Aromatoleum aromaticum EbN1: one gene and its partner. The protein of the gene in region 2 interacts with the protein of the main gene of each other region in a pairwise test. Links are inferred from orthologs where the notes say so. Each region holds a gene or a part of one and is shown on either strand. Other genes may lie near its edges.

Region 1 (13,982 bases), 1.9 Mb from region 2 along the record:
GCTTCGCCCTCTGCGTTCATTGTCGGGACGAGGTCGACCGGCAGTCGCGCTGCCAAGGCGGGGTGCTGGAGCACGAGCCGCAAGAGCGTGCCCACGGTCGAAGGCGGTTTGCGCCGGGGACGCATTCCCGGGGTCAATCGGCGCGGGGGGGCGGCGGCAGGGTGATGGTGTGGACCAGCGGCGGCGTGCTCGCCGGGCCGTTCGCGACCCTCTTCCGACAGCCCATACGCACGCTCGATTTCGCTCTGGCTGAACTGGCATGCTTCGGCGATCGACTTCACGATCTGCAGCCGCAGCATTGGCGCGGTGATCCGGGTGACGAGCGGTTTCGCTTCATGGACGAGTCGTGCGCGCCCTTCTGCAGTATCGAGCGCGCAATTCGACTGCAGTTCGCGCAGCAGGAAATTCGTCAGCGTCGTCGCGGCGCCAGCGGCCTGGCGGAACGCATCGGCACCGTGAGCGCGCACGAACGAATCGGGGTCGTGTTGCTCGGGCAAGAACAGAAAGGCGAGGGTGACGTCGTCGCGCAGGGCTTCGAGCGACGATTCGAGCGCCCGTCGAGCGGCCTTGCGCCCCGCTGCGTCGCCGTCGAAGCAGAACACGATGCGTTGGGACTGTCGCAGCAGCACATTGATGTGGTGCGTCGTTGTCGCAGTGCCGAGTGTCGCGACCGAATTGCCGATGCCGTGCTGGGCGAGCGCCACGACGTCCATGTAGCCTTCGACGACGATCGCATGGCCCGCATCACGGATCGATTTCTGCGCCTGGAGCAGCCCGTAGAGTTCGCGGCCTTTTTCGAACAGCGGGGTTTCCGGCGAGTTAAGGTACTTCGGTTCGCCGCTGTCCAGAACGCGCCCGCCGAACGCGATGACGCGCCCGCGCCGGTCCTGGATCGGGAACACGATCCGGTTGCGGAAGCGGTCGTAGCGTCGTCCGGCTTCATTCTCGATCACGAGTCCGGCTTCGAGCAGTGCCTTCGCATCGTAGTCGGGGAAGATGCTGCGCAGGCCCTGCCAGTCGTCGGGCGCATAGCCGATGCCGAAGCGCGCAGCGATTTCACCGCTGACGCCGCGTCTTTTGAGGTAGTCGATCGCCGCGGACGCCTGCCTGAGCTGGTCGCGGTAGTGTCGCGCCGCGACGGTCATCGCCTCGATCAGCGCTGCGTGCGCGGGGTTCTTGTCGTTACGGGGATTCGGGCCGCGTTCCTGCGGGACCTGCAGGCCTGCCTGGGCGGCGAGTTCCTTGACTGCCTCGACGAACGGCAGCCCGCTGTATTCCATCAGGAATCCGACGGCACTGCCGTGGGCGCCACAGCCGAAGCAGTGGTAGAACTGCTTGGTCGGGCTGACCGAGAACGAGGGCGACTTCTCGCCGTGGAACGGGCAGCAGGCGAAGTAGTTGGCGCCGCCTTTTTTCAGCGGCAGGTGGCGCTCGATGACGTCGACGATGTCGACCCGGGCGAGCAGATCCTGAATGAACGACTGCGGAATCATGACCGGGCGCCTGCCCGCCCGCTGGGGCGGCAGGCAATCAGTTCGTCAGCCTCGCGCGCACCCGGCGCGACGCTTCAGTCATGTCGGCACGGCCCGCCAGGCGTGGCTTCAGCAGCGCCATCACGCGTCCCATGTCAGCAGGACCCGTGGCGCCGGATTCGCCGACGGCAGCGGCAATCGCCTCGTCGAGTTCGGCATCGGACAGCGGCTCGGGAAGATAGGCTGACAGCACCTCGATCTCGAAGCGCTCGCCGGCAGCCAGTTCGGGTCGATTTGCGGCTTCGTACTGGCTGGCTGCGTCGCGCCGTTGCTTGACCAGTTTTTCGACGGTGGCGGTGATCGCCGCATCGTCGAGTTCGACGCGCTCGTCGATCTCGCGCTGCTTGACTGCAGCGACCAGCAGACGGATCGCGGACAGGCGCGCGCTATCCTTTGCGCGCAGTGCCGCCTTCATGTCGTCCTGGATGCGTTCCTTGAGAGACATGATGTACTCCAGTTCGAAAATGCAAAAGCCACGCCGGGCACGAATCCTGTGACTCGTGCCCGGCGTGGTGCCGGCCGGCTGAACCGGTGACGGATCAGTACAGCTTCGGCGGCAGGGTCTGGCTACGCAGGCGCTTGTGGTTGCGCTTGACTGCGGCGGCCGACTTGCGCTTGCGTTCCGCGGTAGGCTTTTCGTAGAACTCGCGGGCGCGAAGCTCAGTCAGCAAACCGGTTTTTTCGATGGTGCGCTTGAAGCGGCGAATGGCGACTTCAAACGGCTCGTTTTCCTTGACGCGAATACCCGGCATTGCGAACGTCCTTGTGTGTCTTGTAGGCGGAAAAACGCGGATTATAACGACTGGCAGGCGCCAAGCCAAGCATAAACTTCGGCGGTGCATCACCGACGGGCCGTTAGAATAGGCGCCTTTGCGAACGTGCCGTCGAAATGGTGGGGTGATGAAAGTACTGGGAATCGAGACTTCGTGCGACGAAACGGGCGTGGCGATCTTCGACACGGCGGCCGGTTTGCTCGGGCATTGCGTCCACACGCAGATCGCGCTGCATGCCGCATACGGCGGCGTAGTCCCGGAGCTTGCGTCGCGCGATCACATCCGCCGCCTGCCGCTGCTGGTGAAGCAGACGCTGGATGCGGCTGGCTGCGAGCTGTCGCAACTCGATGCGATCGCCTACACGGCCGGCCCGGGACTTGCCGGTGCGCTGCTCGTCGGCGCGAGCTTCGCCGAGTCGCTGGGATTGGCGCTCGCTGTACCGGTTTTGCCCATTCATCATCTCGAAGGGCACCTGCTGTCCCCGCTGCTCGCCGCCGATCCGCCGGCGTTTCCGTTTGTCGCGTTGCTCGTGTCCGGCGGCCATACGCAGTTGATGAGGGTGACGGGAGTGGGGGAATACGCCCTGCTCGGAGAGTCGGTGGACGATGCGGCCGGAGAGGCATTCGACAAGACGGCGAAGCTCCTCGGGCTCGGCTATCCGGGCGGGCCGCAACTGGCCGCTTTGGCAGAGCGTGGACAAACGGGACGTTTCCGCCTGCCGCGTCCTATGCTGCGTTCGGGGGATCTTGATTTCAGCTTCAGCGGACTCAAGACGGCAGTCCTCAACGTCGTGTCGGCACCGACTTGGCGGGCCGAGGACGTGGCCGACCTGGCGGCGGACTTCCAGGCGGCAGTGGTCGAGGTGCTGTGCGCGAAGGCGCTGCGTGCGCTCGAGCAGACCGGGCTGGCCCGACTCGTCGTGGCCGGCGGGGTGGGAGCCAATCGCCACCTGCGCGAGCGACTCGATGCCTCGACGCGGCGCAAGGGCTGTCGGGTGTATTACCCGGAACCCGAACTGTGCACGGATAATGGCGCGATGATCGCATTCGCCGGCGCACTGCGTGCCGCTGCCGGGCAGCGCGGCGGCGAAACTCCGGCAGTGCGCGTGTTTCCTCGCTGGCCGTTGGCCGAACTGCATTCCCCCGTCCAGCCGTAAGCAAAAGGCGCCTCCGGCAGGCGCCAGGCGGCAGGTGCGCTGCGGACGCGCCGGGAGTTCAGCTCTTGCTTGCGCCAATCTTGCTTTCGGAGCCGTTCATCAGTTTTCGTATGTTCGGCGCGTGGCGCCACACCAGAATGCCGGCGATCAGCGCGAGCACGGCGACCGTCGGAGTGGCGCCCAGCAGAACGGCGCCGGAAATGGGCGTGATCACTGCAGCGGCCAGCGCCGCCGCCGAAGAATAGCGAGTGAGGACCGCCACCGCGAGCCATACGAAAAGCGCGCTGAGCGCGACCCAGGCATTGATTCCTGCAAGCACGCCCAGCGCGGTCGCAACGCCCTTGCCGCCGCGGAAGCGCAGGAACACGCTGAAGACATGGCCGAGAAACGCCGCCAACCCCGCCAACGCTGCTTCGACCGGGGAAAAACCCAGCTTCGCCGCGCCCCATACCGCGAGCCACCCCTTTGCGCAATCGCCGACCAAGGTCAGCAGCGCCGCAGCCTTGTTGCCGCTGCGCAGGACATTGGTTGCCCCGGGGTTGCCCGACCCGTAGCGGCGCGGGTCCGCAAGCCCGAACAGGCGGCTCGAAACGATGGCGAACGGTGTCGAGCCGAGTGCATACGCGGCGAGCAATAACAGGAGGAAATTCATTTTTTCACCTAGAATTGCCGGAATTCTAATCGGGAAACAACATGGATTTCATCTTCATCGAGGAGTTGCGGGTGCAGGCATGGGTGGGCATCTATCCCCGTGAAAAGGCGGCGCCCCAGCCGGTCGAGCTGAATCTGACTTTCGGCGTGCCGGATTCCGCGGCCGAAAATGACGACATTGCGGGGACGATCAACTACGCGGACGTGATCGAACGAATCCGGAAGGAATTGGCCGAGCGCCATTTCAATCTGATCGAGACGCTCGGAGAGTTCGTCGTGAAGCTGCTATTCGACGAATTCGGCGCACCGTGGGTCAAGATCCGCATCGCAAAGATCGGCGTGAAGAAAGGCGTGCGTCGCGTCGGTGTGTATATCCAGCGTGGACGCGAGGGGATTCCGCTCCCGGCCACCGCAATCTGAACGGAGGGGTCGTGACGCGCCCGTTCAACAGGCGCCACGACGGGTTATTTTTCGGCAGCGATCTCGAGTTCCGCGAGGGGCTTGTCCTGGGCAAGCCAGTCCACTACCCATTGCGGCTTCCTGCCGCGTCCGCTCCAGGTGATCGCAGGATTTTCCGGGTGACGATACTTGGCCGGAATCGGACTGTTTTTCTTCGTCGCGGGTTTGGCTTTCCGCGTGGCCGGGCTGCGCTTGTCGTCGCTCGCCGGGGCGCTGCCGATAAGGTCACTGAGCGACAGACCTTCGTCCGCCGCCATTTTCTGCATTTTCTTGATCAGTTCGCGGCGAGTGTTATCGCTGCGCCGGCGGATTTCCGTTTCCACCTTCGATTGCAGGCGTCGCAATTCAGTCAGCGACAAAGTGGGCAGGTCCATGATCTCTCCAGATATCGGGTTAGTTAGTTATGACGGCAATGGGTCGGGAATGAAATGCAAAAATCCATACTCATGGTCACTGCCAATTATTTTGCCATTAAATCCGGAGAATTAAAACGCTGTGGACGGGTGCGGGCTAGATTCCGGCGCTGACAAGCCGGGGTTGCAATACTCGCAGAATTTCCCGGGGAGATATCCCGAGCAGGAATCCTCGCCGGCCACCGTTGATATAGACGAGTGGAAGATCGACGATCGAGTTTTCCATGAATACCGGCAGGCGTTTTCGCGTGCCGAAAGGAGAAGTGCCGCCGACGAGATAACCTGAATGGCGATTTGCGACTTCCGGAGTGCAGGGCTCGATGCGTTTCCGGCCGGCTTGCCGTGCAAGTTCCTTCGTCGATACTTTTCGGTCGCCGTGCATCAATACGATCAACGGCGCGCCGCTTTCATCTTCCATTACCAGCGTCTTGACGATCGCATGTTCGTCGACGTCCAGTTCCCGGGCGGACACTTTTGTTCCGCCATGAGGTTCGTAGGCGTAGGAATGCGTGGTATAGGCCACGCGATGCTGCTTCAGGAAACGGGTGGCCGGCGTTTCCGGCGCGTGATGTTCGGTTCTGCTCACTGGTTTGCCTCGAAAGCGAGAAGCCAGTGCTTTGCGTCGATCAGGTAGCCTCCGGAGGCGCCGGCAAATCCGCCGATGCCGGTCGCGGACACGACGCGATGGCAGGGAATCACGAGGGGAAACGGGTTTGCCCGGCAGGCCTGGCCGACCGCTCGGGCGGCGCTGGCGAGCGCCTTCGAAAGATGTGCGTACTGCCGCGTCTCGCCGCGCGGGATTGCCGCGATCGCGTCCCATACTCGCCGCTGAAACAACGTGCCACGTGTCGCCAGGGGCAGGTCGAAGGGACGATCCGGGTCTTCCAGCCACGCATGGATCTGGATCACCGCGCGCTCGGCGAGTGCACAGTCAGGCGGTATTGCACGAGTGCCCGGGGGAAGGAAGACGAGCTCGTGAATGACGTTTCCCGCAACCCGGATGCCGAACGCGCCGAACGGCACGGCCAGGATTGCGGCGAAAGGGTCGCCGGATGAAGCGGTCGGGGGGAGGTTCATGGTCCGCGATGCAGTGTCGAGAGAGATTCAGGACCCGCGAGGCGGCCGCAGGCTTCCGGTTGTCGGGATCCTCGCCCGTGACGACGAGACGAGGTGCTCCCCGAGCGGTCGCAGGCGGCAGCCCTTCGGGACGCGCGCGCTGAAGGCGAGACGCGGCAGCTGGCCTTTTTAGCCGCGGATTTCTCCGTTGCCGAAGACGATCCATTTCTGGCTCGTCAGCCCATCGAGTCCCACCGGGCCGCGGGCGTGGATCTTGTCCGTCGAGATGCCGATTTCCGCCCCGAGGCCGTATTCGAAGCCGTCGGCGAAGCGCGTCGAAGCATTGACCATCACCGAGGACGAGTCCACCTCGCGCAGGAAGCGCATCGCGCTGGTGTAGTTTTCGGTGACGATCGCTTCGGTATGCCCTGAGCTGTAGGTGTTGATGTGCGCGATGGCCTCGTCGAGGTCGGCGACCACTTTCACCGCAATGACGGGCGCGAGATATTCCTCCGACCAGTCCTGCTCGCTCGCGGCGCGCAACTTGTCCGCAGCGATCCCGGCTGCGCGCAGGATTGCCAGCGATTGCTCGCAACCACGCATCTCGACGCCTTTCGTCGCGAGCATCCGGCCGATTTCCGGCAGCAGGCGCGGCGCGACCTCACGGGCGACGAGCAGTGATTCCGCCGTGTTGCAGGTGCCGTAGCGCTGCGTCTTGGCGTTTTCGACGATCGGCACGACTTTCGCCACATCGGCATCGCGGTCGATATAGACGTGGCAGTTGCCGTCGAGGTGCTTGATGACCGGCACCCGCGCTTCCTTCGAAATGCGTTCGATCAGGCCTTTGCCGCCGCGGGGAACGATGACGTCGACGAACTCGGGCATCGTGATGAGGTGGCCGACCGCGGCACGGTCGGTGGTCTCGACGACCTGCACCGAAGTTTCCGGCAACCCGGCAGCAGCGAGTCCTGTCCTGACGCACTGCGCGATCGCCTGGTTGCAGTGCAGCGCCTCCTTGCCGCCACGCAGGATCGCGGCGTTGCCGGACTTGAGGCACAGCGCCGCGGCGTCGGCGGTGACGTTGGGGCGCGCTTCGTAGATGATGCCGATGACACCGAGCGGCACGCGCATCTTGCCGACCTGGATGCCCGATGGGCGACGCTTGACATCGGTGATCTCGCCGATCGGGTCGGGCAGTCCTGCGACCTGTTCGAGCCCTTCGGCCATCGCCTCGATGCCCTTGGCGGTCAGGGTGAGGCGATCGATCAGCGCCGCTTCGAGTCCCGCGGCGCGCGCCTCGTCGAGGTCGCGTGCGTTCGCCGCGAGCAGTTCCCCGGTCTGTTCCCGAATGGCCGCGGCCATCGCGACGAGTGCGGCGTTCTTGTCTGCCGTCGAAGCGGTCGCGAGCACGCGCGAGGCGGCACGTGCCTGGCGGCCCAGAGTCTGCATGTAGTCGTGGATGTCCATCGGATTCTCGATGTTGCCGTGCAAAAGAAGATTAAAGCATCGATCGACCGGCACCCGCCAGTGTGCGCGCCTGCAGGGAGGTGAGCGGACCGGTCAGCGTCGCGCGAGTCGCATAGCCAGCTGCAGGAATTCGTCCCACACATCGCCTGGAGCGAGCCCCTTGATGATGCGGTCGATCTTCGCCGCGTGCAGCAATGCTGCGCGAAGCGTGCCGGTTCGAACCCGCCCCAGCGCGCTGCTTAGCGCGTACTTGCGCCGTTCGTCGAAGATTCGTTCCGCCTTGAACAGCGTTGCAAGCGGCTGGCCAGCCGTTTTTCCGGCGCACAGCTTGGCCAGCATCCTGATTTCGTTCGCGAGTGCCCACAGCACCAGCGGCGGTGCGGCGCCTTCGCCCTGCAGCCCTTCGAGGAGACGCGTGCACCGCACGGGATCGCCTTCGACGAGCGCGTCGCGCAGCTTGGCAATGTCGTAGCGGGCGACGTTCAGCACCGCATTCTGGACATCCTCGAGGCTGAGGCTTCCTTCCGCATGGAGCAGGCCGAGCTTGAGTATTTCCTGGTGCGCGGCGAGCAGATTGCCTTCGACGTGTTCGGCGATGAAAGCGAGCGCCTCCGGGCTTGCCGTCTGCTTTTGCCGCGCCAGCCGGACCGCGATCCATTCTCCAAGGCGTTCGCGTTCCGGTGCGTTGAGTTCGACCGTCACGCCGAGTTGCGACAAGGCGGTGAACCACGCAGTCTTGCGCGTCGCCCAGTCGACTTCGGGCAGCGTGATCAGCGTCACGATACCGCTGGGGAGGCTGCGCGCATAACGCTGAAGGGCGTCGCCGCCGTCGCGTCCGGGTTTCCCGCCGGGAATGCGCAGGTCGATCAGCTTCGAGCCGCCGAACAACGACAGATTCCCTGCAGCGGCGCTCAGGCTTTCCCACCGGAAACCCTGACCGACGACCAGCGTTTCACGTTCGTCGAAGCCTTGGCGGCGCGCCGCGGCGCGCACCAGATCGGCAGCTTCGAGCACCAGCAGCGGCTCGTTGCCGTGCAGCAGGTAGAGCGGGGCGAGCGGCTTTGCCAGATGTGCGGAAAGCTGTTCGGGACGCAGGTTCACGGCTTCGCGGCTGCCAGGCGGCGCATCAACTGGTCGATGAGGTCGATCTGCATGTCGCGGAACAGCAGGGCTTCTTCCTGTTCCTTGGCGAGGATCTGGGCGTCGTCGAAGTTGTATTCGCGCCGCGCGGAAATCGTCGTCACGGGAATCCATTCGTTGCCGTTGCGGCCGACGAGCCGGAAACTCATGAGGCGCTGGAGCTGATACTCGCGCACCTTGCCTCCTCCGGTGAGCGTGAGGATCTCGCGCTCGGTCTGATCGCGCAGGATTTCGAGCCTGACCTCGGCTTTTGCCGGGTCGTCCGTGATCGTCGTGTTGCCGTTTGCGACGATGCGGCGATGCAGCGCCGCGCCGAGGTCTGACTGCCTGCTGACGCCGAGGTAAATGCTGGAAAACGCGAGCGGCTGCGGGCCGCGCAACTTGAATCCGCAGCCGCCGAGCAGCGCAGCGGCCGCCAGTGTGCCGAACCCCAGGACCAGGCGGCGACGGGTAGGGGCGGACTTCATCACCATCGCTCAGACAACGATGTTGACGAGGCGGCCGGGCACGACGACGACTTTGCGCGGCGGCTTGCCTTCCATGAATTTCTGCGCTGTTTCCGAACCGAGAGCGAGCGCTTCAATGGCGGAATTGCTTGCGCCGGCGGCGACCCGGAGGCTGCCGCGCAGCTTGCCATTGACTTGCAGCACGAGGTCGATCTCGTCCTGCCTGAGCGCGTCTTCGGAAGGTTCGGGCCAGCTCGCATGCAGCACGTCGCCGGTAAAGCCGCAGTCCTGCCACAGCGCATGCGCGACGTGCGGCGTGATCGGCGCGAGCAGGCGCAGCAGGATGTCGAGCCCTTCCTCCGCTACCTGCGCGTGGGCCGCCGCGACGTCACGCGGCGCCTTTTCGAGGGCATTGAGGATTTTCATCGCGGCCGAGACGACGGTGTTGAACTGGTGCTTGCCGAAGTCGTAATTCGCCTGCCTGAGGCAGACGTGGATCTCGCGCCGCACTGCGGCGAGCGCTTCCGGCAGTTGGACAGCGTCGAGCTGGCGATCCGCCGGCAATTGGGGACGGAACTCACTGACGAAAGCGTGCCCGAAGCTCCATACCCGGCGCAGGAAGCGGTACGCGCCTTCGACGCCGGAGTCCGACCATTCGAGCTGTTGGTCCGGCGGCGCGGCGAAGATGATGAACAGGCGCGCGGTGTCGGCGCCGTACTGATCGACGAGGGCTTGCGGGTCGACACCGTTGTTTTTCGATTTCGCCATTTTCTCGATGCCGCCAATGACGACCGGTGCGCCGTCGGCAGTGAGTTTTGCGGCGACGATGCGGCCTTTCTCGTCACGCTCGACTTCGACGTCGGCTGGATTGATCCACTGCTTCTTGCCGCCGTCGGCGTCGCGATAATAGGTTTCGGCGACGACCATGCCCTGGGTCAGCAGGTTCGTGAACGGTTCGGATACATTCACGAGACCTTCGTCGCGCATCGCGCGCGTGAAAAAGCGCGAATACAGCAGGTGCAGGATCGCGTGCTCGATGCCGCCGATGTACTGATCGACCGGCGCCCAGTAATTGACGCGCTCGTCGACCATCGCCTGACCGTTGTCCGCCGAGGCGTAGCGCAGGAAGTACCAGGACGATTCGACGAACGTGTCCATCGTGTCGGTTTCGCGTTTTGCCGGCTTGCCGCACTTCGGGCAGTCGCATTCGTAGAACCGGGGCATTTTCGCGAGCGGCGAACCGCGGCCGGTCACGGCGACGTCCTCGGGCAGCACGACCGGCAGTTGCTCGTCCGGCACCGGCACGTCGCCGCAATCGGCGCAGTGGATCATCGGGATCGGACAGCCCCAGTAGCGCTGGCGCGAGATGCCCCAGTCGCGCAGGCGGTACTGCGTGCGCTTCGCGCCGAGGCCTTTCGCGGTGAGCTCGGCAGCGATCGCTTCGATCGCATCGTGAAAATGCAGGCCGTCGTATTTGCCGGAATTGACCAGCCGGCCCTGCTCGGCATACGCGTCCTGCCACGGCGCGACCGTGTCGGTGTACGCGTCGCGCGTCGATCTCACGACCATCCGGATCGGCAGCCGGTACTTCGTCGCAAATGCGAAATCCCGCTCGTCGTGCGCCGGCACCGCCATCACCGCGCCTTCGCCATAGCCCATCAGCACGTAGTTCGCGATCCATACCGGCAGGTGCTCACCGGTGAGCGGGTGCACGACGCGCAGGCCTGTCGGCATGCCCTTCTTTTCCATCGTCGCCAGATCGGCTTCGGCGACGCCGCCATGCCGGCATTCCTCGATGAAGGCCGCGAGTTCCGGGTCGTTCACCGCAGCCTGGAGCGCCAGCGGATGTTCGGCAGCGACGGCGACGTAAGTCGCGCCCATCAGCGTGTCGGCGCGGGTCGTGAACACCTTCAGCACACCAGAAGCGCCGATCGTCGACACTTCATACGGGAAATGCACTTCGACGCCTTCCGAGCGGCCGATCCAGTTCTTTTGCATCAGCTTGACTTGCTCGGGCCAGCCCGTCAGCGTGTCGAGCGCTTCGAGAAGCTCATCCGCGTAGGCGGTGATCTTCATGTAGTACATCGGGATTTCGCGCTTCTCGATGAGGGCGCCGCTGCGCCAGCCGCGGCCGTCGATGACCTGCTCGTTTGCGAGCACCGTCTCGTCGACGGGGTCCCAGTTCACCGTACCGAGCTTCTTGTAGATCAGCCCTTTCTGGTACAGGCGGGTGAACAGCCACTGTTCCCAACGGTAGTAATCCGGCTTGCAGGTGGCGAGTTCGCGCGACCAGTCGAGCGCGAAACCGAGACGCTTCAACTGCGTCTTCATGTAGTCGATGTTCGCGTAGGTCCACTTCGCCGGCGGCACGTTGTTCTGGATCGCGGCGTTTTCCGCCGGCATGCCGAACGCGTCCCAGCCCATCGGCTGCAGTACGTTGAAGCCGCGCATGCGGTGGTAGCGCGCGAGGACGTCGCCGATCGTGTAGTTGCGCACGTGCCCCATGTGCAGCTTCCCCGACGGGTACGGGAACATGCTCAGGCAGTAATACTTGGGCTTGCCGGCGTCCTCGGCGACTTTGAATGCCTGCGTGCTTTCCCAGTGCTGCTGGGCGGTGGCTTCGACTGCGGCGGGAGTGTATTTGTCCTGCATGGGGGGCTGGCGTGGGTGCGTGGAAAACACGCAAGTATATCGCGAAGCCGGCGCTGCCCGGGTTGCGCGCCGGATTGCGGGAAATCCGGCAGAAAATGCTTTGAAAACGCGAATGCCTCGAGGCTTTGAGGCGCCCGGGACGCGTCCCGGGGTCGTGCTGCCGCCCGGACCGGATCGGAGTGCTTACGCAGCCTTGCGGGCGATGGCCGAATAACGTTGCCAACTGGCCGAGACAGCCGACACGAGGTCTTCCATCGCGGTCAGCGGCAGACGCCAGAGACGATTCTGGCTGCGCACGAACGGGGTGACGCACGGCGCGCAGAAGTGCTCCTTTTCTTCTTCGAGCAGACGGAGGAAGGCATTCATCGCTTCGCCCCAGTACTCGGCATTGCCGACCCATCCGGTCGCCACGGTGGCTTCGCGCACCGCTTCATGCCAGAGGGTGGTGGCCCGTTCGATCGGGATGCCGGCTTTGCGCGCATGCCAGGGCAAGAGCTTGGGTGTCTTCATGATTGGTTCTCCTGTGAGCTTGTCGGCCTTGTCGGCTTTTGCGCCGGGACAGACCTTGTAAGTCCACCGTTCGAGGCGCTGTTAATGCGGTGCAACATACAAAAATTTCGCGAATTCTGCGCCGCTCAAGGAGGTAATTCCTTGATAAAACGCAAACGGATGCTGCGTTGCACAATTTCAAACTAAAGGATCGTCCGGGGCAAATCAACGTCGTTGTTGTGCCGATGCAACAGTGCCATTTTTTACGTTGTCGCGATCGCGATTCCGAGCGAGCCCGAAGTTTCCCTCGCGTCCCGGTTAAAATTCGCTGTGCCCCAAGAGAAAACCGAATGTCCGATCTGCTCGCCAACCTCAATCCCGAACAACTCCAGGCCGTTACCTTGCCGCCGCAACACGCGCTGGTCCTGGCCGGCGCCGGTTCCGGCAAGACCCGCGTCCTGACGACGCGCATCGCGTGGCTCGTGCAGACCGGGCAGGTCGATCCGCAAGGTGTCCTGGCCGTCACTTTCACGAACAAGGCGGCAAAGGAACTGCTCGCGCGCCTGTCCGCGATGCTGCCGCTGAGCTTCAACCGGTCGGCGCGCGGCATGTGGATCGGCACGTTTCACGGACTCTGCAACCGTTTGTTGCGCGCTCACCACCGCGACGCCGGCCTGCCCCAACTGTTCCAGATCCTCGATTCGGGCGACCAGCTCGCCGCGATCAAGCGGCTCCTGAAGGCGCTGAACGTCGACGACGAGAAATTCCCGCCGCGCGAACTGCAGCATTTCATCAACGGCCAGAAAGAAGCCGGGCTGCGTCCCCATGCCGTCGAAGCTTGGGACGATTACACGCGCCGCCGGGTCGAGCTGTACATCGAGTACGAGTCGCAGTGCCAGCGCGAGTCTGTCGTGGATTTTGCCGAGCTGCTGTTGCGCACTTACGAGCTGCTGGAGCGCAATGAGCCGATCCGCAAGCATTACCAGCAGCGTTTCCGCCACATCCTCGTGGACGAATTCCAGGACACGAATCGGCTCCAGTACCGCTGGCTGAAGCTGCTTGCCGACACGGGTCGCGACGGCGCAGCGAAGCTGTTCTGCGTCGGCGACGACGACCAGTCGATCTATCGTTTCCGCGGCGCCGACGTCGGCAACATGCGCGATTTCGAGCGCGAGTTTCACGTCGCCAACGTTATCCGCCTCGAGCAGAATTACCGTTCGCACGGCAACATCCTCGATGCCGCGAACGCGATCATCCGGCATAACGCCGGCCGTCTCGGCAAGAATCTGTGGACCGAACGCGGCGCCGGCGAGCCGATCCGCGTGTTCGAGGCCTGCGGCGACCTGGACGAGGCGCGCTGGATCGTCGACGAAATCCAGTCGCTGGTGCGCGACGGCATGAGCCGTTCCGGCATCGCGCTGCTGTATCGCTCGAACGCGCAGTCGCGCGTCCTGGAGCACCAGCTCTTTTCCAGCGGCATTTCCTACCGCGTCTACGGCGGCCTGCGTTTCTTCGAGCGGCAGGAAATCAAGCATGCGCTCGCGTACCTGCGCCTGATCGCCAATCCGGACGACGACACCGCGTTCAGCCGCGTCGTCAATTTTCCGACGCGCGGCATTGGCGCCCGTTCGATCGAGGCGCTGCAGGATGCGGCGCGCACATGGAACAGCAGCCTGTACGCGGCAGTGCCGCATGTGGCGGGGAAGCCGGGCACCGTGCTGGCCCAGTTCGTGCGCCTGGTCGAAGAC
Region 2 (14,118 bases):
GGCGCCGCCTTTCAGCGCAATGACTGGAAAAGTGACGTCGCGCAGCAGCGCAGCGAGCGCGTCGAGTTCGCCGAGCAGCATGCGGGCGTTGAATGCGGCGATTCGGCTGGCCGACACCAAATGTCGGCGCACCGGTTCGGGCAGGTCGCTGTTGCCGTCGTTTGAGGCGGCGAGGCGGCCGTGCAAGCCGGTCATGCGGGCGAGACGGAGCACATGTTCCCATCGCGCTGTGTCAATGTGAAGCGGTTCGCGCATTCCCCGCAGCAACAGTTCGAGTTCGGTCGGCAGCCGCGGTTTCACGGCGCCGCCACGAACAAATGCTCGATGTGGTCGATGGCGGCCCCGAGGTCCCCGTATTCGAGTTCGCAGGCTTTTACCGACCGGGCGAGCCGTGTGACAGCATGAAAGCCGATCGGGCCGAGGCTGCGGTAGTTGAAACTGTTGAGGCCGAGGCGCATCGCCGCCTCGGCCGTGGACAGCGTGTTGGAGCGCAGCGGCGCGCCATCGCGATAGCGCGGGAAGATCACTAACCTCGGTGTGGCGGTGCGGTGGCGATCGGCGATGCTGGCCGGGTTCGGCACGAAGTGTGCGACATCGCCTTTGCGCGTTTTCGGGAATACGGGGCCGAGCACGGCTCCGGGCAGACCACCGATAACGTCGATTGAGCGATTCTTCAGTGCAGCGGGCTTCAGCAGGGGCCGTACGTGCCCGGATTCCGGGTCGACGACGCCGAATTCATCCGAGAGAAAGCGCCAGCCGGCGAGGTGGAGCGCACAGGTCAGCGTACTCTTGCCCGAGCCGGGGGCCGCCGGCAGGATCAGCGCATGCTCCCCCCGCGCCAGCACGCCGGCATGAAGCAGCAGATAGGCGTTGAGGCGCTGCGCGAGCAACCAGTTGCTGCCCCATTCGAACAGCGGGAGCGCGCCGTGCAGGGGATAGGGCTCGAAGGGGCGAACCCCCTCGGACCAAAGCGCCACCTGCCGTCGGCCCAGCCGCCACGCGGGGCCCGGCCACAGCGCAACGCGAATGTCAGCGAAAAACCCCGCGTCGTTGTCACTGCGACGGCCGTAAATGAAATCGAGCTGCTCCTGGAACTTCAATATCGGTGAGGTCACCGCGATACGGGCCGCGCCGAGATCGAGCAGGCGGTAGTCGAGGCGCCTCAAACTGCGCCTTCGTCGCGACCACGGCCGAGGCCCGCAAGGGAATGCGCGAGGTGCTCGAGGCCTGGAGGCCAGCCGCCGGCGGCATGAATCTCGCGCACAAATTCATCGAAGCGTGACGCCTCGATCGCGGAGGCTGCCTCACGCAGCACCTGGACCGCCCCTTCGCTGAGCAAATGCGTGTCCCACCACACGGGGTCCAGAAAAAGAAACTGCCCGTCGAGCGACGGGCAGTGCGCATCCATCCATGCGCGGGGGCCATAGCGGAAGCGCATCGTACGATCCGGTCAGCCTCCGAAACCGTAGTTCGCCACGATGCCGGGGTTGATCGAGGTCAGGCACGACGAGACCGCAGGAGTGAATCCCTCGCCTTGAACGGTGTAAGTCGGGTAGGTGCCGGCCTCAATGCCATCGGGATCGAAATAAACCAGCAGCCAAGCCTTTTTCGGATAGTCACCGCTGCCGTTTGGCTTCGGGATGGCAGCTGAAATGAGAACCTCTGGATTATCGGCTCGATACACGTTGCCGTCCACCTCGAAGCCGTCTATCACCCCGTTGCCATTGCTCTGGTATCGGTTCACCTCCACCATTTTCCACGCCCAGTTGCCCCCTCCAGGTGTGGCTGGCGGTGCGGCGCCGATGAAGAACTGATTAGTACCAGTCGGGTAACCGCCATCGATCTTGGCGATGCAACTCAGGGATGCCGCCGCCAGCGGTCCGCCATAACCCAGAGTCATCACCGATGACGTCGCCAGTGCGCCCTTAAGCAAGCGTCGGCGCCGCTCGTCCGCATTGTCTTGCTTTGCCTGAGTCATTTCGAACCCCTTGTTTCAGCAACCGCCAGTGAAATCGCCGCAGCGGCTGCTTCGCTGTCAGTTCAGCCCCTTTCAACCATAGCAAATATCACGCCGAGACTGAAAAAATCTTTGCAAGTCACTGATCGAAAAGGCCGGCGCGGACCACCCTCTCGTCGCCGAGCTGCCGGCTGTAAAAAACTCCGACAGCGGCCACAGGCGGCAGGTTTCAGGAATCGGCTCGTGCTCCGTGTGCCGATACAGACGTCGGCTCCTGCACTCGTCCCGTCAGCACGCCTCTTCGTTCCGGCGCGTGGGGGGGCGACAGGGCCCGTACGGAATCAAGCATTCTTGCCCCGCGCGCGCGTGATCGCGGCGCGGACCTGTTCCGGCGCAGTGCCCCCGACATGCGCCCTCGACGCCAGCGAGCCTTCGACGGTCAGCACTGCGAACACGTCTTCGCCGACGAGCGGCGAGAAGGCGCGCAGCTCGTCGAGGCTGAAGTCCGGCAGGTCGCAGCCTTTTGCCTCGGCTGCGCGCACGGCGAGCGCAACCGCTTCATGTGCGTCGCGAAACGGCAGGCCTTTCTTGACGAGATAGTCGGCGAGGTCGGTCGCCGTTGCGTAGCCCTGCTTCAGCGCGTCGCGCATCGCGTCGGCCTTGACGCGGATGCCGGTGATCATGTCGGCGTAGATGCGCAGCGTGTCGATGACCGTGTCGGCGGTGTCGAACAGCGGCTCCTTGTCTTCCTGGTTGTCCTTGTTGTAGGCGAGCGGCTGGCCTTTCATCAGCGTCAAGAGCGCGATCAGGCTACCATTGACGCGCCCGGTCTTGCCGCGCACGAGTTCGGGCACGTCGGGGTTCTTCTTCTGCGGCATGATCGAGCTGCCGGTGCAGAAGCGGTCGGCAAGGTCGATGAAACCCACGCGCGGGCTCATCCACAGGATCAGCTCTTCGGACAAGCGCGACAGGTGGGTCATCAGCAGCGCCGAGGCGGCGCAGAATTCGATCGCGAAATCGCGGTCGCTGACGGCGTCGAGCGAATTGTGGCAGACCTCATCGAAGCCCAGCTCGCGAGCGACGAACTCGCGGTCGATCGGATAGCTTGTGCCGGCGAGCGCGGCGGCTCCGAGCGGCAGGCGGTTGACGCGCTTGCGGCAGTCTGTGAAGCGCTCGGCGTCGCGGCGGCTCATTTCAAAATAGGCCATCAGGTGGTGGCCGAAAGTCACCGGCTGGGCGACCTGCAGGTGCGTGAAGCCGGGCATCGGCGTCGCGGCGTTCGCTTCGGCCACATCGAGCAAGTTCTTCTGGAACTCGCCGATCAGCGCGAGGATCCGGTCGATCGCGTCGCGCAGCCACAGGCGGATGTCGGTCGCGACCTGGTCGTTGCGGCTGCGGCCGGTGTGCAGGCGCTTGCCGGGATTGCCGACGAGCGCGGTGAGGCGCTTCTCGATGTTGAGGTGGACGTCCTCGTCGTCGAGGTTCCACGCGAATTCGCCGCGCTCGATCTCGCCGCGGATCTGCACCATGCCGCGCTCGATGTCGGCGAGGTCGGTCGCGCCGATAATGCCTTGGCGAGCGAGCATCTTCGCGTGCGCGAGCGAGCCGCGGATGTCCTGCTGCGCCATGCGCTGGTCGAACGACACCGAGGCGGTATAGCGCTTGACGAGGTCCGAGACCGGTTCGGAAAAACGGCCGGACCACGCCTTGGCCGGCTGCGAGGAGGAGGTGTCTGTCATAATGTCCGTGGAAGGAAAACCGACCGGGAGGATCGTTCGATGCCGCGGCGGCGCAGGTTTCGTCCGTCGCGTCCGTCGCATATAAGGGGTGAAAAGTATAAAGCAAAAGCTTCGCCGGCTTCCGCCGGGCGCTTGCGACGCGGGCTTTCCCGGCGTCGCCACAACCGAGAATTCCTGCATGACCGACGCTGCTCTGCGAGTCGTCATTGTTGACGACGAGGAGCCTGCCCGCGCACGCCTCAAGGACCTGCTCGACGACATCGCGGACACGCAGCCGACGCGCGTCGTCGGCGTGGCGGCTAACGGGCTCGAAGCGTTGCGCCTGATCGAAGACCTGGCCACCGACGTCGTGCTCGCCGACATCCGCATGCCGGTCATGGACGGGGTGGAACTCGCGCGCCACCTCGGCCGTCTCGAGTGCCCCCCCGCTGTGATCTTCACAACGGCATACGATGAATACGCGGTGCAGGCGTTCGAGCTGGCAGCGACCGATTACCTGCTGAAGCCGGTGCGCGCAGCGCGGCTTGCCGAAGCGCTCGCGCGCGCACGCTGGCGTTCGCCCGCTACCGACACGCTGCTGGCCGGCCTTTCGCGCGGCGCAAGGCGCCATTTCAGCGTCAATGAGCGCGGGCGCATCGTGCTGGTGCCGCTCGCCGACGTGCTGTTTCTGCGCGCGGAACTCAAATACGTCACTGCGCGCACCGCGGGGCGCGAGTTCCTGCTCGACGAGTCGCTGGTCCAGCTCGAACAGGAGTTCCGCGATCGCTTCGTCCGCATCCATCGCAACTGCCTCGTCGCGCGCGGGGCGGTGACGGGCGTCGAGCGCGCGGGCGAGGACGACGGCGAGCCGCACTGGGACGTCGTGCTCGCCGGCCTGGCCGAACGCCTGCCGATCAGCCGGCGCCAGTGGCCGGTGGTCCGGCACACGCTCGGGTTCTGACTCTCACTCGCTGACGCCCCGACTTCATTAGCCGCTGTTGCGCAAACCGGCCGCGATGCCGTTGATCGAGATGTGGATCCCGAGCCGGATGCGCGCGTCGTCATGCGTCTCGCGATGGCGGCGCAGCAGCTCGACCTGTACGTGGTTGAGCGGATCGAGGTAGGGGAAGCGGTTGCGGATCGAGCGCTTGAGCAGCGGGTTGCCGTCGAGGAGCTCGCGCTGGCCGGTGATCGCGAGCAGCGCGTCGACGGTGTCGTGCCATTCGTTGCGGATGCGCTCGAAGATCGCATCGCGCAAGTTGACGTCCTTGACGAGCCCGGCGTAGCGTGACGCGATCGCCAGATCGGTCTTCGCCAGCACCATGTCCATGTTCGACAGCAGCGCGGCGAAGAACGACCATTCCCGATGCATCGCCTGCAGGCGGGCGATGCCGTCGTCAGCGTGGGCTGCGAGCCAGGTTTTGACTGCGCTGCCGAAGCCGAACCAGCCCGGCAGCATCAGGCGGCACTGCGACCAGCTGAACACCCAGGGGATCGCGCGCAGATCCTCGATGCGCGTGCCTTTCTTGCGCGACGCGGGCCGCGAGCCGATGTTCAGCTCGGCGATCTCCGAGATCACGGTCGATTCCCAGAAATAGCGTTCGAACCCTTCGGTGTCGTAGACCAGCCCGCGGTACGCAGCGAACGCGACGTCCGACAGCGCCTGCATCGTGTCGAGGAACTCGACGCGCGGCGCGGGAGCGCGATCGGCGAGCAGGCTCGCTTCGAGCGTCGCGGCGACGATGACTTCGAGGTTGCGCCGGCCGACTTCCGGGTTGCCATATTTCGCCGCGATCACTTCGCCCTGCTCGGTGAGCCGGATCTGCCCCTGCACCGCGCCGCCGGGTTGCGCGAGGATCGCCTCGTAGCTCGGGCCGCCGCCCCGTCCGACCGAACCGCCCCGGCCGTGGAACAGGCGCAGACGGATGCCGTGCCGCGCGAACACCTCGATCAGGCCGATCTCGGCCTTGTAGAGCGCCCAGCCCGACGTCAGGAAGCCGCCGTCCTTGTTGCTGTCGGAATAGCCGAGCATGACTTCGTGGGTGCGGTCGCGGGAGGCAGCGAGCAGGTTCATGTATCCGGGCAGCGCGAACAGGCGGTCCATCACCGACGGCGCGTTCGCGAGATCTTCGATCGTCTCGAACAGCGGGACGATATTGACGTCCAGCGCCCGTTCGTGCGGCCTCAGCAGGCCCGCCTCCTTCAGCAGCAGCGCGAGTTCGAGCAGATCGGAGACGTCGTCGGTCTTCGAGATGATGCAGTTCGGGATCGCCGGCCCCCCGTAGCGCCGGTGAGCCGCGCGCGCAGTGCGGAAGATCGCGAGCTCGCCTTCGGTCTCGTCTGAATAGCGCACGTGAGGCGATGCGAGCGGACGCGGTGTCGCGAGTTCCTCGATCAGCAGTTCGACGCGCGCCGCCTCGTCGAGCGTCGCGTAGTCGGTACCGGTTCTGGCGGTCGCAAGGAGTTCGGCGACGACGCGCTCATGCACCTCGGAATTCTGGCGCAGGTCGATCGGCGCGAGGTGAAAGCCGAACACGCGCACCGCCCGCCGCAGCCGGCGCAGCTGCCCGCGCGCGAGCGCCGCCGAGCCGTTCGCGACGAGCGAGCGGTGAATGACATCGAGATCGTCGGCGAGTTCGGCGACGGCGGCATACGGTTCGGCCACTGCCACCGGGTGGCGCGGCGGTTCGGTGCCGAGCAGCGCGTGGTGCGTCGCTGCGAGCCGCGCATAGATGCCGGAGATCGCGCGGCGGTAGGGTTCGTCGTTGCGGTGGGGAGAATGGTCGGGCGAGCGGGCGGCCAGTGCGAGCAGCGCATCGGATGCGGTGACCAGCCCGAGCGCGAGCGACAGGCGCGCGCCGAGGGCGTGCAGTTCGTCGAGATAGAAGCCGAGCACGGCCCCTGCCTGCATCGCGAGCGTGCGTTCAAGCACGTCGGCAGTGACGAAAGGATTGCCGTCGCGATCGCCGCCGATCCAGCTGCCGACCTGCAGGAACGCCGGCAGTTCGAGGCCGGCGAGCGCCGGGTCGCGGCTCACGAGCTGGTCTTCGAGGTTCGCATAGAGGTGCGGCAGCTCACGCAGGAAAGTCGCGTCGAAATACGACAGGCCGTTCGCGACTTCATCGACGACCGACAGCTTCGCCGGGCGCAGCATGCGCGTCTGCCACAGCGTCAGCACCGTGCGGCGCAGCGCCTCGTCGCTTTCCTGGCGCTCTTCGGGAGTCAGCGTCATGCGGTCGCGTGCATCGAGCAGGTGGGCGATGTCGGTCTCGCAGTTGAGGATGCTCTTGCGCTGGACTTCGGTCGGATGCGCAGTCAGCACCGGCGAGATCAGCGCGGTGTCGAAGAACGCCGCGAGCCGGGCCGGCGGCAAGCCGCTCGCCAGTGCGCGCACGAGCGCGTGCGCGACGCTGCCTTCGCGCGGCGCCGAGCCGGCGATCAGGTGCGCGCGGCTGCGGCGGATGTGATGCTGGTCCTCGGCGATGTTCGACAGGTGCGAGAAATAGCTGAACGCGCGCACGACTTCGATCGTCTGTTCGCGCGACAGCGCGTCGAGGATGCCTTCGAGTTCGAGCCGTGCCGCGTTGTCATCGTCGCGGCGGAAGCGCACCGAAGTCTGGCGGATGCGCTCGATGAGGGCGAATGCCGCTTCGCCGTGCTGGTCGCGCACGGTGTCGCCCAGCACGCGGCCGAGCAGCCGGATGTCTTCGCGCAGCGGGGCGTCCTTGTCTTCAGTCATGGTCTGTTCCGGGTGTGGGTGGCTACGTTGTGGGAGCGGCCGGTTGGCTCGCCGGCTGACGTGATGGGGACTTGCGCCCGCCGGGGCACGAAAGGCGCAATTTGCACCCATGCTAGAATGCCGCCCAGCCCGTGCGCCATTGGCGCCAACCCTGATGTTGCATTGCGGCAACCCTTTGCTGCGAGCGGCACCGATCCATTCCTCCGTGACGAGTCTGCCCACCGTGAGCGCTACCCCTGACTTTCCCGCCCCCGAACGCCTCGTAATCGCCACTCGCGAAAGCCGTCTAGCACTGTGGCAGGCCGAACACGTCAAGGCTCGGCTCGAGGCGCTCTACCCGGGCTGTCGCGTCGAGCTGCTCGGCATGACCACGCGCGGCGACCAGATCCTCGACCGTCCGCTCGCGAAGGTCGGCGGCAAGGGGCTGTTCGTCAAGGAACTCGAAGCCGCGCTGCTCGAGGAGCGCGCCGACATCGCGGTGCATTCGATGAAGGACGTGCCGATGCAGCTGGCCGAACCGTTCGCGCTGCCGTGCATCTCGGCGCGCGAAGTGCCGCTCGACGCGTTTGTGTCGCCGCGCTACGCGAGCCTCGCCGACATGCCGCCGGGCACGGTCGTCGGCACGTCATCGCTGCGCCGCGAATCGCAGCTGCATGCGCAGTTCCCGTTCCTGGCGGTCACGAGCCTGCGCGGCAACCTCGACACGCGCCTGCGCAAGCTCGACGAGGGGCAGTACGACGCGATCATTCTCGCCGCCGCCGGACTGCGGCGCTTAGGGCTTGCCGACCGCATCCGTGCCGAACTGCCGTCCGAGGTGTCGCTGCCGGCGGCCGGGCAGGGCGCGCTCGGCATCGAATGCCTGGCGAAGCGCACCGACATCGCGGCCTGGCTCGCGCCGTTGAACGATGCCGACACTTCCGCGTGCGTGCGCGCCGAGCGCGCCGTCGCGCGCGCGCTCGCGGGCAGCTGCGAAGTGCCGCTCGGCGCCTACGCCGAGATCCGCGCCGGCCGGCTGTGGCTGCGCGGTTTCGTCGCGCTGCCCGATGGCAGCCGCATGGTCCGCGCCGAACGCGAAGGCGATGCCGCCGATGCCGAAGGGCTCGGCCTCGCACTGGCCGACGACTTGCGCGCGCAAGGGGCCGAAGACATCCTCGCGCGGCTGGGGTGAGCCCGGTCCGGACGGCACAGGCTTGTCGATGACGCGCAATACGCTCTGCGGACGTCACGTCGCAGTCACTCGCCCGGTGGGGCAGGCCGACAGCCTGTGCGAGGCGATCGCTGCACGCGGCGGCATTCCGGTGTGCTTTCCGGTGCTCGCGATCGGCGCCGTCGATGGCGCACGACTCGACGACATAGCCACCCGGCTCGATCAGTTCGATCTCGCGTTTTTCGTCAGTCCGAACGCCGTGCAGCACGCGCTCACGCCGATCCTCGCGCGGCGCGCCTGGCCGCAGCGAGTGGTGGTCGCGACTGTCGGCAAGGGGAGCGAGCGGGCGCTCGCGGCGTTCGGTTTTCGCTCCGTCGTCGCGCCGGCGAGTGGTTTCGACAGCGAGTCCGTGCTCGCCCTTCCGGAATTCCGGCCCGAAGCGGTGCGTGGCCGGCGGATCGTGATCTTCCGCGGCGACGGCGGTCGCGACCTGCTCGGCGAAACCTTGCGCGAACACGGCGCCGACGTCGAATACGTGAGCTGCTATCGCCGCTTCCAGCCCGACCAGGATCCGGCCCCGCTGCTCGACCTCGCGCGGCGCGGCGCACTCGACGCGATCACGCTCACCAGCAGCGAAGGTGTCGCGAAGCTCGTCGCCATCGTCGGCGCCGAGGGCCTGCGCCTGCTGTGCCCGGTGCCGATCTTCGCGCCGCACTCGAGAATTGCGGCGCACGCGCGCGCAGCCGGCTTCGTGCGTGTCGTCGAAACCGGCCCCGGCGACGAAGGGCTCATTCGCGCACTCGAATCTCATTTCTAGCGACCTCGGTTAAACTCTCGGCATGAAAGAAGAAATCCCAGCGCTTTCCCAGCCTCCGCGTTCCGATACTCCATCCGGATCGGCGCCATCCACCTCGTCCTCCACTCCGGCGGCTTCCTCCTCGAAGCGTGGCGGCGGCGTCGCGACTGCCGTGGCGCTGGTCGCGCTCGCCGCCGCCGGGCTCGCCGCCTGGCAGGTATACGAGCTGCGCTCTGGCGCCATCGAGATTCGCGAGGAAGTCGCCCAGCGCCTGGCGGCAAGCGATTCCGCGCTCGCCGAAGCGCGGGGATCGGCGCGCCAGCAGCAGGAGTCGATCGCGTCGCTGCAGGGCAAGATCGGCGCGCTCGAGGCGCACGTCGCGGCCACCGAAGGGCAGGCCGCCGCGCTCGAGAATCTCTACCAGGAGTTTTCGCGCACGCGGGACGACCGGATCGTCGCCGAGACGGAGCAGGCGATCGGCATCGCCGCGCAGCAACTGCAGCTGGCCGGCAACCCCGAAGCCGCGCTGATCGCGTTGCAGGGGGCCGAAGCGCGGCTCGCGGCGCAGGACCGTGGCCAGTTCCAGGCCCTGCGGCGCGCGCTGGTGCGTGACATCGAGCGGCTCCAGACTGCGCCGCAAGTCGATGTGCCCGGCATCGCGCTGCGCCTGGAGATGCTGCTCGAGCGTGTCGACACGCTGCCGCTGGCTTTCGCCGGGCAACTCGACGATCCTGCTGCCGCCCGCAACGCGGGGGCGAGCGCGCCGGAAGGTGCTTCGACCGAGCCGTCGGTGATCGATTTCATCACCGGACTGGCGCGCGACATCTGGCGCGAAATGCTGACGCTGGTGCGAATCGAGCGTCTCGACCAGTCGGAACCCGTGCTGCTGGCGCCGGCGCAAAGCACCTACCTGCGCGAGAATCTCAAGATTCGCCTGCTGACCGCGCGGCTCGCGCTGCTCGCGCGCGACGGCCGGACTTTCGCCGCCGATCTGGCGCAGGCGCAGGGCTGGATCGAACGCTTTTTCGACCAGCGCGACCCGGCCGTCCAGGAAACGCTCGCCGAACTCGCGGCGCTGCAGGCATTGCCGGTCAAGGTCGAGCAGCCGACGCCGACCGAAAGCCTCGGCGCACTGCGAATGCTGCAGGCACGCTCGGCCGAGAGCCGGCGGCCGATCAACGGAGCACCGGCGCCCGCGGGTGGTGCCGCTTCCGGTGCCCGCCGTTCGCACGATGAGGCGGTTTCCGCTCCCACGATCCCGTCGCCGCCTGCTCCGCCTGCGCGCGAGCAGGGGCCGGGCGCCGGCGAGCGTTGAGGAGAGGCCCGGGATGCGTACCCTGCTCTGGCTCATCGCCTTGTTCGCTCTCGCTGCCGGGGTGGCGATGCTCGCGAGCGTCAATACCGGCTACGTGCTCGTCGTGCTGCCGCCGTGGCGTGCCCAGCTGTCACTGAATCTTCTCATCGTCGCGCTGCTCGCGACATTTTTCATCGGCTACGTGGTGCTCCGACTGGTCGGGAAAACGATCGCGCTGCCGGGACGGGTCGGCGTGTTTCGCGAGCGCCGGCGCAAGGACAAGGCCGGCCGAGCGCTGCGCGAGGGCTTGCGGGCCCTTTTCGAAGGCCGCTTTGCGCAGGCGTTGAAGCTTTCCGGCAAGGCTTTCGACGCCGGGGAAAGCCGCTCGATGGCGGCACTGGTCGCGGCGCGTGCGGCGCACGGCATGCACGATGACACCCGCTACCGGATCTGGATCGGGCGGGCTGCGGAGCAGGAAGAAGAAGTCCGGGTTGCACGCCTGATGACCGAAGCCGAACTCGCGATCGAAGGGCGGCGCTTCGAGGAAGCCGCCGAACGGCTCGAAAATCTGCGTCTGTCCGGGCATCGGCACATCGCCGCGCTGCGCCTGTCGCTGAAAGTGGCTTCGGCGCTGGGGCACTGGGAAGAAGTCCTGCGCCTCGCACGGCAGCTGCGCAAGCACAAGGCCCTGACGGACGAGCAGGCGCAACCGGTAGTGCGCCGCGCGCACGTCGAACGGATACGCGAACTGGCCCGCGACGGCGAGGCGCTCGCGGCGTACTGGCGCAGCATTCCCGCGGCCGAACTGGGTGACCGGCACATGGTCGAGGAAGCCGTTCCCTATCTTGCCGCCGCGGGACAGGGAGCGCTGGTGCGCAAGACCGTTGAACGCATGCTCGACACCGAGTGGGACGGGGGGTTGGCGCGGCTGTACGCCCAGTGTGCAAACGGCGATGCGGCTGGCTGCCTCGCGCGTGGCGAAGGGTGGCTGCGCAAACACCCGAAGGATGCGGACCTGCTGTATGCGCTCGGCAGGTTATGCCTGGCGGCGCAGCTGTGGGGCAAGGCGCAGAGTTACCTCGAGGCGTCGCTGAACCTTGCGCCAACGATCGAAACCCACCTCGCGCTCGCGCATCTGTTCGAGCGTCTCGAGCGGGCCGAAGAGGCGCACACTCACTATCGCGCAGCAGCAGCCGAACATTCGGCTGCCTGAGCGGCCTCCTGAGTGGCCTCGTTGCCCCGCGAGGCAGTCATCACCAGTCGCGCGGGGCGAGAAACTCGTCGTATAGACGCGCCTCGGCGCTGCCCGGCTCCGGCTGCCAGTCGTAGCGCCATTTGACCACTGGCGGCAGCGACATCAGGATCGATTCGGTGCGTCCGCCCGACTGCAGGCCGAACAGTGTGCCGCGGTCGAACACCAGGTTGAATTCGACGTAGCGGCCGCGGCGGTAGGCCTGGAAGTCGCGTTCGCGTTCGCCGTATGCGACGTCGCGCCGCCGCTCGATGATCGGCAGATAGGCGTCGAGGAATGCGTCGCCGACGCTGCGCGCGAGCCCGAATGCGGCATCGAAGTCGGTCTTGCCGTCGGCGCCCAGATCGTCGAAGAACAGCCCCCCGACACCGCGTGGTTCGTTGCGGTGCTTGAGGAAAAAGTATCGGTCGCACCATTCCTTGAGGCGACGGTATTCCGGCTCCCCGCCCCACGGCAGCACTGCGGCCCGGCAGGCGCGGTGGAAATTGCGCACGTCTTCCTCATACGGATAATAGGGCGTCAGGTCCATCCCTCCGCCGAACCACCAGACCGGCGCTGCGGCAGGCGGCGGAACGGCAGCCTCCGGGTGGGACGCGATGAAGAAACGCACGTTCATGTGCACTGTCGGACAGTATGGGTTGCGCGGATGCAGCACGAGCGACACGCCCATCGCCTCGAACGTGCGGCCCGCGAGATCGGGGCGATGGGCAGTCGCCGACGCCGGCATCGCACCGCCGATCACGTGCGAGAAATTGACTCCGCCCCGTTCGAAGAAACGGCCTTCCTCGATGACGCGCGTGATGCCTCCGCCGCCTGCCGGGCGCTGCCACGCATCCTCGCGGAAGCGGCCGCCGTCGAAGCGTTCGAGCACGGCGACGATGCCGCTTTGCAGGTCGAGCAGGTGTTGCCTGACGACGCGCGAATCGGGCGCGCCCATCGTTCAGCCTTTTCTGGCAATGGCGCGGTGGCCGATGTCGCGGCGGTACTGGCGTCCTTCGAAGATGATCCCGTCGGCGATCTCGTAGGCGCGCTTCTGCGCGCTGCGGATGTTGTCGCCGAGCGCGGTGACGCACAGCACGCGCCCGCCGGCGGTCACGACCTGCCCGTCCAGCTCCGCAGTGCCCGCGTGGAAAACGTGCACATCCTCGCTCTCGGTGGCCGGAAACCCGGACACCACGTCGCCCTTGCGCGGCGCCTCCGGATAGCCTTCGGCGGCGAGCACGACGCCGAGCGCGACCCGGCGGTCCCATTCGGCTTCGACCTGGTCGAGCCGCCCGCCGATCGCCGCTTCGACGAGATCGGACAGGTCGGTCTTCAGGCGCATCATGATCGGCTGGGTTTCCGGGTCGCCCATGCGGCAGTTGAACTCAACGACGCGCGGCTGGCCCGCTTCGTCGATCATCAGGCCGGCGTACAGAAAGCCGGTATAGGACAGCCCGTCGGCGCTCATCCCGGCAAGAGTCGGCAGGATGATCTCGCGCATCACGCGAGCGTGGATTTCGGGCGTCACGACCGGCGCCGGCGAATAGGCGCCCATGCCTCCAGTGTTGGGGCCTTCGTCCTTGTCCCGCAGGCGCTTGTGGTCCTGGCTCGTCGCCAGTGCCAGCGCATGCTTGCCGTCGGCCATGACGATGAAGCTTGCTTCCTCGCCCGCCATGAACTCCTCGATGACGACCCGCGCGCCGGCTTCGTCGTACTGCACGCCGGTCTGGTTGCCGTTCAGCATCATGTCGATCGCGGCGTGGGCTTCGGCAAGCGTCGCGGCGACCACGACGCCCTTGCCGGCAGCCAGGCCGTCGGCCTTGATGACGATCGGCGCTCCTTCGGTCTCGACATAGTCGTGTGCCGCGGACGGGTCGGAGAAAGTCGCGTGCTTCGCCGTGGGGATGTTGTGCCGGGCCATGAAGCGCTTGGCGAAATCCTTCGAGCTTTCGAGCTGCGCCGCGCCTCTCGTCGGGCCGAAGATCGGCAGGCCGGCGGCGCGAAAGGCGTCGACGATGCCGGCCGCAAGCGGTGCTTCCGGCCCGACGACGGTGAATTGCACCTGCTCGGCGCGTGCGAGTTCGACGAGGTCCGGGATCGCAGTGACTGCGACGTTCTCGAGCAGCGGTTCGCGCGCGGTGCCCGGATTGCCCGGGGCAACCAGCACGCGTGTGACTTTGGGCGACTGGGCGAGTCTCCAGGCCAGCGCGTGTTCGCGGCCGCCGGAGCCGAT

The links.
Region 1: the proteins of EBN1_RS03185 (region 2) and EBN1_RS12345 interact in binary tests that used the Escherichia coli proteins (3 or more experiments, as listed by UniProt). The link is inferred for Aromatoleum aromaticum EbN1 from one-to-one orthologs.

What each region holds. Positions count from the first base shown.
Region 1 is NC_006513.1:2,584,319-2,598,300, forward strand. The notes cover bases 5,369-8,217. They hold EBN1_RS12345 (glutamate-5-semialdehyde dehydrogenase), read right to left. Parts: upstream 7,508-8,217; coding sequence 6,230-7,507; downstream 5,369-6,229. Other genes in these bases: ybaK (Cys-tRNA(Pro) deacylase), read right to left, coding at 5,369-5,570; EBN1_RS12340 (methylated-DNA--[protein]-cysteine S-methyltransferase), read right to left, coding at 5,567-6,061; holA (DNA polymerase III subunit delta), read right to left, coding at 7,601-8,217. Also shown: dnaG (DNA primase), read right to left, coding at 1-1,493; EBN1_RS12305 (GatB/YqeY domain-containing protein), read right to left, coding at 1,531-1,977; rpsU (30S ribosomal protein S21), read right to left, coding at 2,072-2,284; tRNA (adenosine(37)-N6)-threonylcarbamoyltransferase complex transferase subunit TsaD, read left to right, coding at 2,433-3,461; glycerol-3-phosphate 1-O-acyltransferase PlsY, read right to left, coding at 3,520-4,113; EBN1_RS12325 (dihydroneopterin aldolase), read left to right, coding at 4,155-4,532; EBN1_RS12330 (H-NS histone family protein), read right to left, coding at 4,577-4,945; more of ybaK, read right to left, coding at 5,082-5,368; more of holA, read right to left, coding at 8,218-8,608; EBN1_RS12355 (LPS-assembly lipoprotein LptE), read right to left, coding at 8,605-9,114; leuS (leucine--tRNA ligase), read right to left, coding at 9,124-11,745; EBN1_RS12365 (hypothetical protein), read right to left, coding at 11,929-12,255; EBN1_RS12370 (UvrD-helicase domain-containing protein), read left to right, coding at 12,585-13,982. UniProt on the Escherichia coli protein: Catalyzes the NADPH-dependent reduction of L-glutamate 5-phosphate into L-glutamate 5-semialdehyde and phosphate. The product spontaneously undergoes cyclization to form 1-pyrroline-5-carboxylate.
Region 2 is NC_006513.1:670,693-684,810, reverse strand. What follows is about bases 2,771-5,755. They hold EBN1_RS03185 (LytR/AlgR family response regulator transcription factor), read left to right. Parts: upstream 2,771-3,874; coding sequence 3,875-4,636; downstream 4,637-5,755. Other genes in these bases: ppc (phosphoenolpyruvate carboxylase), read right to left, coding at 4,664-5,755; argH (argininosuccinate lyase), read right to left, coding at 2,771-3,696. In the rest of the region: EBN1_RS03210 (nucleotidyltransferase domain-containing protein), read right to left, coding at 1-300; EBN1_RS03205 (HprK-related kinase A), read right to left, coding at 297-1,166; EBN1_RS03200 (hypothetical protein), read right to left, coding at 1,163-1,438; EBN1_RS03195 (hypothetical protein), read right to left, coding at 1,451-1,978; more of argH, read right to left, coding at 2,299-2,770; more of ppc, read right to left, coding at 5,756-7,414; hemC (hydroxymethylbilane synthase), read left to right, coding at 7,638-8,582; EBN1_RS03170 (uroporphyrinogen-III synthase), read left to right, coding at 8,611-9,378; EBN1_RS03165 (uroporphyrinogen-III C-methyltransferase), read left to right, coding at 9,530-10,672; EBN1_RS03160 (heme biosynthesis HemY N-terminal domain-containing protein), read left to right, coding at 10,686-11,864; hemF (oxygen-dependent coproporphyrinogen oxidase), read right to left, coding at 11,905-12,840; purD (phosphoribosylamine--glycine ligase), read right to left, coding at 12,844-14,118. UniProt on the Escherichia coli protein: Member of the two-component regulatory system BtsS/BtsR, which is part of a nutrient-sensing regulatory network composed of BtsS/BtsR, the low-affinity pyruvate signaling system YpdA/YpdB and their respective target proteins, BtsT and YhjX.